Regions from separate parts of the Paraliobacillus sediminis genome, predicted to be linked through region 1. Evidence: riboswitches for the same ligand, from Rfam matches in the RefSeq annotation. Region 1 holds a riboswitch; the other holds the start of a gene.
The links. Region 1 has a riboswitch for glycine ahead of gcvT (glycine cleavage system aminomethyltransferase GcvT). Riboswitches for the same ligand answer to the same signal wherever they lie in the genome.
Positions count from the first base shown of each region.

Region 2: another riboswitch for glycine. It lies ahead of gcvT (glycine cleavage system aminomethyltransferase GcvT); the one in region 1 lies ahead of gcvT (glycine cleavage system aminomethyltransferase GcvT).

Region 1 is NZ_QJSI01000002.1:126,962-131,605, reverse strand. Features, by position in the region: gene gcvPB (aminomethyl-transferring glycine dehydrogenase subunit GcvPB) at 1-297, opposite strand, end outside; gene gcvPA (aminomethyl-transferring glycine dehydrogenase subunit GcvPA) at 290-1,636, opposite strand; gene gcvT (glycine cleavage system aminomethyltransferase GcvT) at 1,649-2,752, opposite strand; glycine riboswitch at 2,917-3,009, opposite strand; gene D2K60_RS06625 (DEAD/DEAH box helicase) at 3,151-4,644, shown strand, end outside.
Region 2 is NZ_QJSI01000003.1:861,881-866,524, forward strand. Features, by position in the region: gene gcvPB (aminomethyl-transferring glycine dehydrogenase subunit GcvPB) at 1-476, opposite strand, end outside; gene gcvPA (aminomethyl-transferring glycine dehydrogenase subunit GcvPA) at 469-1,815, opposite strand; gene gcvT (glycine cleavage system aminomethyltransferase GcvT) at 1,828-2,931, opposite strand; glycine riboswitch at 3,096-3,188, opposite strand; gene D2K60_RS17120 (DEAD/DEAH box helicase) at 3,330-4,644, shown strand, end outside.

The DNA.
Region 1 (4,644 bases):
ACTAAAACCTTCTAATCGTATAACATCTTCATTCATTTTAGGATTATATTTCATCGTACATGATCCAAGTGGATAAAAACCCGAATCTACACCATAATTTCGACGTGATAATCCCGTATAGTGACGGATAATCTGTAATTCACTTAGTTCTGGCAAATTAGGAGAAGTAGTCCGAATATATGCAGGATCTAGTAACGCTTCGATATCCGTTTCTTCTACATCTAACTCAGGTAAACTGTGACTCGTTCGACCTGGCTTACTTAATTCAAATATTAATGGATAATCTTGATTATGCAATGATTACACCTACTTCCACAGCAAACAGATTAATTTCTTCTTTTGTACGCATCTCTGATACAGCAAGTAACATATAACCTTTATAAGATTTATCAACTAGAGATAAATCATATCCTCCTAATACACCCTTTGCTAACAATGCTCGATTTGCTTTTGCAACATCATGCTTGATATTAATAACTAATTCATTGAATAAAGCACCTTGATAGACAACCTCTATTCCTTGTTGTTCAAGAATTTTTTTAGCATAGTACGCTTTTTGCATGTTAAGCCAAGCCATCTGCTTAATCCCGTTCTTACCTAATGAGCTCATCGCAACAGAAGATGCCAATGCATTTAATGCTTGATTTGAACAAATATTAGAAGTTGCTTTATCTCTTCTAATATGTTGTTCTCGAGCTTGAAGTGTAAGAACAAATCCTCCTTTTCCATCCTCATCTAGTGTCTGTCCAACTAATCTTCCTGGAACTTTACGCATTAACTTCTTGGAAGTTGCAAAGTAACCACAATGCGGACCACCAAATTGTGCAGGAATTCCAAATACTTGTGTATCACCAACAACAATATCAGCACCAAATGCACTTGGAGGCGTCAAATAACCTAGTGCTAAAGGATTACTAGATACGACAAACATTGCTTTACTATCGTTAATAACTTGTCTTATAGCAGCTAACGGCTCAATCTGTCCAAAAAAGTTTGGATATTGAATCACAACACTTGCTACAGTTTCATCTACTAACGTCTCAAGCATATCCAGATCCGTTAATCCATTTTTTTCGGGTATTTCAATAATTTCTATCCCTTGTCCTTTGCCATATGTTTCTATTACTGCTCTAGATTCAGGATGGACGGTCTTTGACACCAATACTTTTTTTCTTTTCGTTTGTGCTGCACTTAGATTAGTTGCTTCCGCTAATGCAGTTGGTCCATCGTACATCGAAGAATTAGCTACATCCATACCAGTTAGTTCACAAATCATCGTTTGAAATTCAAAAATGGCTTGTAGTTCTCCTTGCGAAATTTCGGGTTGATATGGTGTGTATGCTGTGTAAAACTCCGATCTAGATATAACATGGTCAACTACAGATGGAATGTAATGATCATAAACACCAGCACCTAAAAATGATGTGTGTGTCTTCGTATTTACGTTTTTCTTTGCTAAAGCAGATAACTCCTGCATTAACTGCGCTTCATTTGCAGGTTTTTTTAACTGTAGATCTTTCTTTAAACGTAATTGGTCAGGTATATCTTTAAATAGATCATCTGTAGTAGCCACACCTATTGTAGCTAGCATTTCCTCTTTATCCTCTTGCGTCATTGGTAAATAGCGAAATTCCATTTTTTCTCCCCCTTATCCCCTTTTATAAAACGGTGTAGCGACTACTTTGGCTTGCACTTCTTTTTTTCTAATTTGAACTGTTACAAGGTCTCCTTGTTTTGCATAGTCAGTTGCTATTAATGCTAAACCAATATTTTTATTTAAAGTAGGTGATTGTGTTCCACTCGTAATAAAACCTATTTTTTTCTGTTGACATAAAACTGTGTAACCATGACGTGGTATTCCTTTATCGATCATTTCTAATCCTACTAATTTACGTGGTGGACCTTCATTTTTTTGTTTTAATAATACCTCTTTACCAATAAAATCGCTTGTTTTATTGGTTTTAACTGCAAAGCTAAGTCCCGCTTCAATTGGCGAAATGCTTGAACTCAGTTCTTGACCATATAAAGCTAAATTCGCTTCAAATCTTAATGTATCCCTCGCTCCAAGTCCAATTGGTTGAATTCCCACATCTTCTCCAGCTTTGATAATTGCTTTCCATAGCGCAACACCACTTTCTACTCCAATGTATATTTCAAAACCATCTTCACCCGTATAACCTGTTCTTGCTACGAGTGCTTTTTCCTCAATGCCACTAAAAAACACATTTTGTGAGAATTCAAAAAATTTAATGTCAGATAATTTCGTATCTGTTATTTTTTGTAACACTTGTTCTGCCTTTGGGCCTTGTATAGCTAATTGAATGAATTTATCGGATTGATTCGAGATTGTTACCTGTTCAAATTTATGTTTCAATAACCAGTTATAATCTTTATCTATATTTGCAGCATTTACGACTAACAAATACTTCTCTGTGGCTAATTGATAAACAATTAAATCATCCACTGTTCCACCATCTGGATAACACATAAACGTGTATCGCGCGTGATCTGGTGTTAATTTTGAGAGATCATTTGTTAGCATCATTTGTAAGAAAGGTTCAGCATCTTTTCCCTCTACAAGTATTTCACCCATATGCGATACATCAAACAATCCGACATTATTTCTTGTTGCATGATGCTCATTTTTAATACCAGTAAAATGTACCGGTAATGCCCATCCGCCAAAATCGATTGTTTTAGCATTAAATTTTTCATATTCGGAGAACAATGGTGTCTTCTTCAATTCTTCCATTCACTCAAAACCCCTTTCAATCTTATATTAGACAAACAAAAAGACAGGTGAAATTATCATACTCATGATAATTTCCCTGTCCTTGTACCAGAAAGATTCATCCATTTTTTAAATGGACTTGCTTCTTGGGTAGTTTATTCACTGATAAACATTCTCCAGAGTTGCGTCAGATAAAAGTCTTTTGTGCCTGAGAGATTCGTATTATATACTTGCTCCTTCGGCGTCACTATTTTAGTGAGCTCTCCTATTATCTTCATTCGCTTGTAAAATTATTAAATTTGGACATACTAGAATTCACATCGTTTTTTACTTTAATTTAACATGATTATAGCATAATTACAGAGTAATGGCGAATGAAAAATGCAATAAATCAAAAATAGTTCGGAAGGTGGACTTACGTGGAAATTGAATTAAAAAGAGATATGGAATTTATTGAGCGTTTAGAGGAAAAATTAGAAACTGATGGTCCATTTAGCTCATGGGAATTATTCCATTTATCTTATCAAGCAGCATTAACAACTTTAACCCATGATTTTTCTGGATTACAAGCACCTAGATTATTACCACACGTTACTTTTTTATCACATCAATTAGCATGTGCTGAACAAGTTGTAGAAGAAATGAATGGGAGAGCTATTTTAGCCGATGAGGTAGGTTTAGGTAAGACGATTGAGGCTGGACTAATATTAAAAGAATATATGATGCGTGGTTTAGTAAAAAAAGCATTAATTCTTGTCCCTGCTTCATTAGTTAATCAATGGGCATTGGAATTAACTCAAAAATTTTACATTCCGGTTGTAACGACAAGAAAACGACCAATATGGGACCAAGACAACATTGTAATTACTTCAATAGATACAGCAAAACGAGATCCACATCGAGAGATTATTCTACAACAAAAATACGACTTTGTATTAGTAGATGAAGCACATAAATTAAAAAATCATCAAACAAAGAACTACCAATTTATTCGTTCTTTACAAAAAAAATATTGCTTGTTATTAACTGCTACCCCTATTCAAAATAAATTAAGTGACATTTTTAATCTTGTCTCTATATTAAAACCCGGATTTCTAGGAGATTACCAAACGTTTGCAGAAAAGTTCGGTAAAAACATTAAAAATCTTGATCAGGATATACATCTCAAACAACTCGTACAAAAAGTAATGGTACGAAACCTTAGACAGGATACGGGTATTGATTGGACAAAACGTAAAGTAGAAACAATCCAAATTGAATTTACAGATGCAGAGATGCAAGCATATGAACAGTTGAAAAAAATCACTATGGAAGCACAACATTTTTCTGCAATTACTTATTTACGTGAGTTATGTTCCTCACGAGAAGCTTGCTTCCTTTCAATTAAAAAAAGTTTAGAAAAAAATAATGACGGTACAAATGTAAAAGAATATACAGACTTTTTAACACAACTGGGAGAATTGCCAAACCATTCGAAAGCATTAAAAGTGGTTGAATTAATCAAACAGTCAGACGAAAAATGCATCATATTTACTGAATACCGAGCCACTCAAGTCTATCTACAATGGATCTTACAACAAAATGATATTACTTCTGTACCATTTAGAGGTGGCTTCAAACGTGGCAAGAAAGATTGGATGCGTCAATTGTTTAAAGATAAAGTACAAGTATTAATTGCAACAGAAGCTGGCGGTGAAGGAATCAATCTACAATTTTGTAATAAAATGATTAACTATGATTTGCCTTGGAACCCGATGCGCTTAGAACAACGGATTGGCCGCATTCATCGCTATGGTCAAAAGAATGATGTACAAATTTATAATTTTGCCATTAAAAATACAATTGAGGATCATATTTTACGACTATTATATGAAAAAATTCATTTATTTGAACGCGTTATTGGGAATTTGGAT
Region 2 (4,644 bases), on a different contig from region 1:
TTGTTTCCTTCATGAAATGCCCGGATCATCATTAAACCCGTCCATTCACCTTGCGCACCTGCTGCTGGTTGTAGGGATACATCATGCATCCCAGTAATTTCAGCCAAAGATGTTTGCAAATCATACATAACCTCTAAAGCTCCTTGTACTGATTCTGGATCTTGATAGGGATGGATATGACTAAAACCTTCTAATCGTATAACATCTTCATTCATTTTAGGATTATATTTCATCGTACATGATCCAAGTGGATAAAAACCCGAATCTACACCATAATTTCGACGTGATAATCCCGTATAGTGACGGATAATCTGTAATTCACTTAGTTCTGGCAAATTAGGAGAAGTAGTCCGAATATATGCAGGATCTAGTAACGCTTCGATATCCGTTTCTTCTACATCTAACTCAGGTAAACTGTGACTCGTTCGACCTGGCTTACTTAATTCAAATATTAATGGATAATCTTGATTATGCAATGATTACACCTACTTCCACAGCAAACAGATTAATTTCTTCTTTTGTACGCATCTCTGATACAGCAAGTAACATATAACCTTTATAAGATTTATCAACTAGAGATAAATCATATCCTCCTAATACACCCTTTGCTAACAATGCTCGATTTGCTTTTGCAACATCATGCTTGATATTAATAACTAATTCATTGAATAAAGCACCTTGATAGACAACCTCTATTCCTTGTTGTTCAAGAATTTTTTTAGCATAGTACGCTTTTTGCATGTTAAGCCAAGCCATCTGCTTAATCCCGTTCTTACCTAATGAGCTCATCGCAACAGAAGATGCCAATGCATTTAATGCTTGATTTGAACAAATATTAGAAGTTGCTTTATCTCTTCTAATATGTTGTTCTCGAGCTTGAAGTGTAAGAACAAATCCTCCTTTTCCATCCTCATCTAGTGTCTGTCCAACTAATCTTCCTGGAACTTTACGCATTAACTTCTTGGAAGTTGCAAAGTAACCACAATGCGGACCACCAAATTGTGCAGGAATTCCAAATACTTGTGTATCACCAACAACAATATCAGCACCAAATGCACTTGGAGGCGTCAAATAACCTAGTGCTAAAGGATTACTAGATACGACAAACATTGCTTTACTATCGTTAATAACTTGTCTTATAGCAGCTAACGGCTCAATCTGTCCAAAAAAGTTTGGATATTGAATCACAACACTTGCTACAGTTTCATCTACTAACGTCTCAAGCATATCCAGATCCGTTAATCCATTTTTTTCGGGTATTTCAATAATTTCTATCCCTTGTCCTTTGCCATATGTTTCTATTACTGCTCTAGATTCAGGATGGACGGTCTTTGACACCAATACTTTTTTTCTTTTCGTTTGTGCTGCACTTAGATTAGTTGCTTCCGCTAATGCAGTTGGTCCATCGTACATCGAAGAATTAGCTACATCCATACCAGTTAGTTCACAAATCATCGTTTGAAATTCAAAAATGGCTTGTAGTTCTCCTTGCGAAATTTCGGGTTGATATGGTGTGTATGCTGTGTAAAACTCCGATCTAGATATAACATGGTCAACTACAGATGGAATGTAATGATCATAAACACCAGCACCTAAAAATGATGTGTGTGTCTTCGTATTTACGTTTTTCTTTGCTAAAGCAGATAACTCCTGCATTAACTGCGCTTCATTTGCAGGTTTTTTTAACTGTAGATCTTTCTTTAAACGTAATTGGTCAGGTATATCTTTAAATAGATCATCTGTAGTAGCCACACCTATTGTAGCTAGCATTTCCTCTTTATCCTCTTGCGTCATTGGTAAATAGCGAAATTCCATTTTTTCTCCCCCTTATCCCCTTTTATAAAACGGTGTAGCGACTACTTTGGCTTGCACTTCTTTTTTTCTAATTTGAACTGTTACAAGGTCTCCTTGTTTTGCATAGTCAGTTGCTATTAATGCTAAACCAATATTTTTATTTAAAGTAGGTGATTGTGTTCCACTCGTAATAAAACCTATTTTTTTCTGTTGACATAAAACTGTGTAACCATGACGTGGTATTCCTTTATCGATCATTTCTAATCCTACTAATTTACGTGGTGGACCTTCATTTTTTTGTTTTAATAATACCTCTTTACCAATAAAATCGCTTGTTTTATTGGTTTTAACTGCAAAGCTAAGTCCCGCTTCAATTGGCGAAATGCTTGAACTCAGTTCTTGACCATATAAAGCTAAATTCGCTTCAAATCTTAATGTATCCCTCGCTCCAAGTCCAATTGGTTGAATTCCCACATCTTCTCCAGCTTTGATAATTGCTTTCCATAGCGCAACACCACTTTCTACTCCAATGTATATTTCAAAACCATCTTCACCCGTATAACCTGTTCTTGCTACGAGTGCTTTTTCCTCAATGCCACTAAAAAACACATTTTGTGAGAATTCAAAAAATTTAATGTCAGATAATTTCGTATCTGTTATTTTTTGTAACACTTGTTCTGCCTTTGGGCCTTGTATAGCTAATTGAATGAATTTATCGGATTGATTCGAGATTGTTACCTGTTCAAATTTATGTTTCAATAACCAGTTATAATCTTTATCTATATTTGCAGCATTTACGACTAACAAATACTTCTCTGTGGCTAATTGATAAACAATTAAATCATCCACTGTTCCACCATCTGGATAACACATAAACGTGTATCGCGCGTGATCTGGTGTTAATTTTGAGAGATCATTTGTTAGCATCATTTGTAAGAAAGGTTCAGCATCTTTTCCCTCTACAAGTATTTCACCCATATGCGATACATCAAACAATCCGACATTATTTCTTGTTGCATGATGCTCATTTTTAATACCAGTAAAATGTACCGGTAATGCCCATCCGCCAAAATCGATTGTTTTAGCATTAAATTTTTCATATTCGGAGAACAATGGTGTCTTCTTCAATTCTTCCATTCACTCAAAACCCCTTTCAATCTTATATTAGACAAACAAAAAGACAGGTGAAATTATCATACTCATGATAATTTCCCTGTCCTTGTACCAGAAAGATTCATCCATTTTTTAAATGGACTTGCTTCTTGGGTAGTTTATTCACTGATAAACATTCTCCAGAGTTGCGTCAGATAAAAGTCTTTTGTGCCTGAGAGATTCGTATTATATACTTGCTCCTTCGGCGTCACTATTTTAGTGAGCTCTCCTATTATCTTCATTCGCTTGTAAAATTATTAAATTTGGACATACTAGAATTCACATCGTTTTTTACTTTAATTTAACATGATTATAGCATAATTACAGAGTAATGGCGAATGAAAAATGCAATAAATCAAAAATAGTTCGGAAGGTGGACTTACGTGGAAATTGAATTAAAAAGAGATATGGAATTTATTGAGCGTTTAGAGGAAAAATTAGAAACTGATGGTCCATTTAGCTCATGGGAATTATTCCATTTATCTTATCAAGCAGCATTAACAACTTTAACCCATGATTTTTCTGGATTACAAGCACCTAGATTATTACCACACGTTACTTTTTTATCACATCAATTAGCATGTGCTGAACAAGTTGTAGAAGAAATGAATGGGAGAGCTATTTTAGCCGATGAGGTAGGTTTAGGTAAGACGATTGAGGCTGGACTAATATTAAAAGAATATATGATGCGTGGTTTAGTAAAAAAAGCATTAATTCTTGTCCCTGCTTCATTAGTTAATCAATGGGCATTGGAATTAACTCAAAAATTTTACATTCCGGTTGTAACGACAAGAAAACGACCAATATGGGACCAAGACAACATTGTAATTACTTCAATAGATACAGCAAAACGAGATCCACATCGAGAGATTATTCTACAACAAAAATACGACTTTGTATTAGTAGATGAAGCACATAAATTAAAAAATCATCAAACAAAGAACTACCAATTTATTCGTTCTTTACAAAAAAAATATTGCTTGTTATTAACTGCTACCCCTATTCAAAATAAATTAAGTGACATTTTTAATCTTGTCTCTATATTAAAACCCGGATTTCTAGGAGATTACCAAACGTTTGCAGAAAAGTTCGGTAAAAACATTAAAAATCTTGATCAGGATATACATCTCAAACAACTCGTACAAAAAGTAATGGTACGAAACCTTAGACAGGATACGGGTATTGATTGGACAAAACGTAAAGTAGAAACAATCCAAATTGAATTTACAGATGCAGAGATGCAAGCATATGAACAGTTGAAAAAAATCACTATGGAAGCACAACATTTTTCTGCAATTACTTATTTACGTGAGTTATGTTCCTCACGAGAAGCTTGCTTCCTTTCAATTAAAAAAAGTTTAGAAAAAAATAATGACGGTACAAATGTAAAAGAATATACAGACTTTTTAACACAACTGGGAGAATTGCCAAACCATTCGAAAGCATTAAAAGTGGTTGAATTAATCAAACAGTCAGACGAAAAATGCATCATATTTACTGAATACCGAGCCACTCAAGTCTATCTACAATGGATCTTACAACAAAATGATATTACTTCTGTACCATTTAGAGGTGGCTTCAAACGTGGCAAGAAAGATTGGATGCGTCAATTGTTTAAAGATAAAGTACAAGTATTAATTGCAACAGAAGCTGGCGGTGAAGGAATCAATCTACAATTTTGTAATAAAATGATTAACT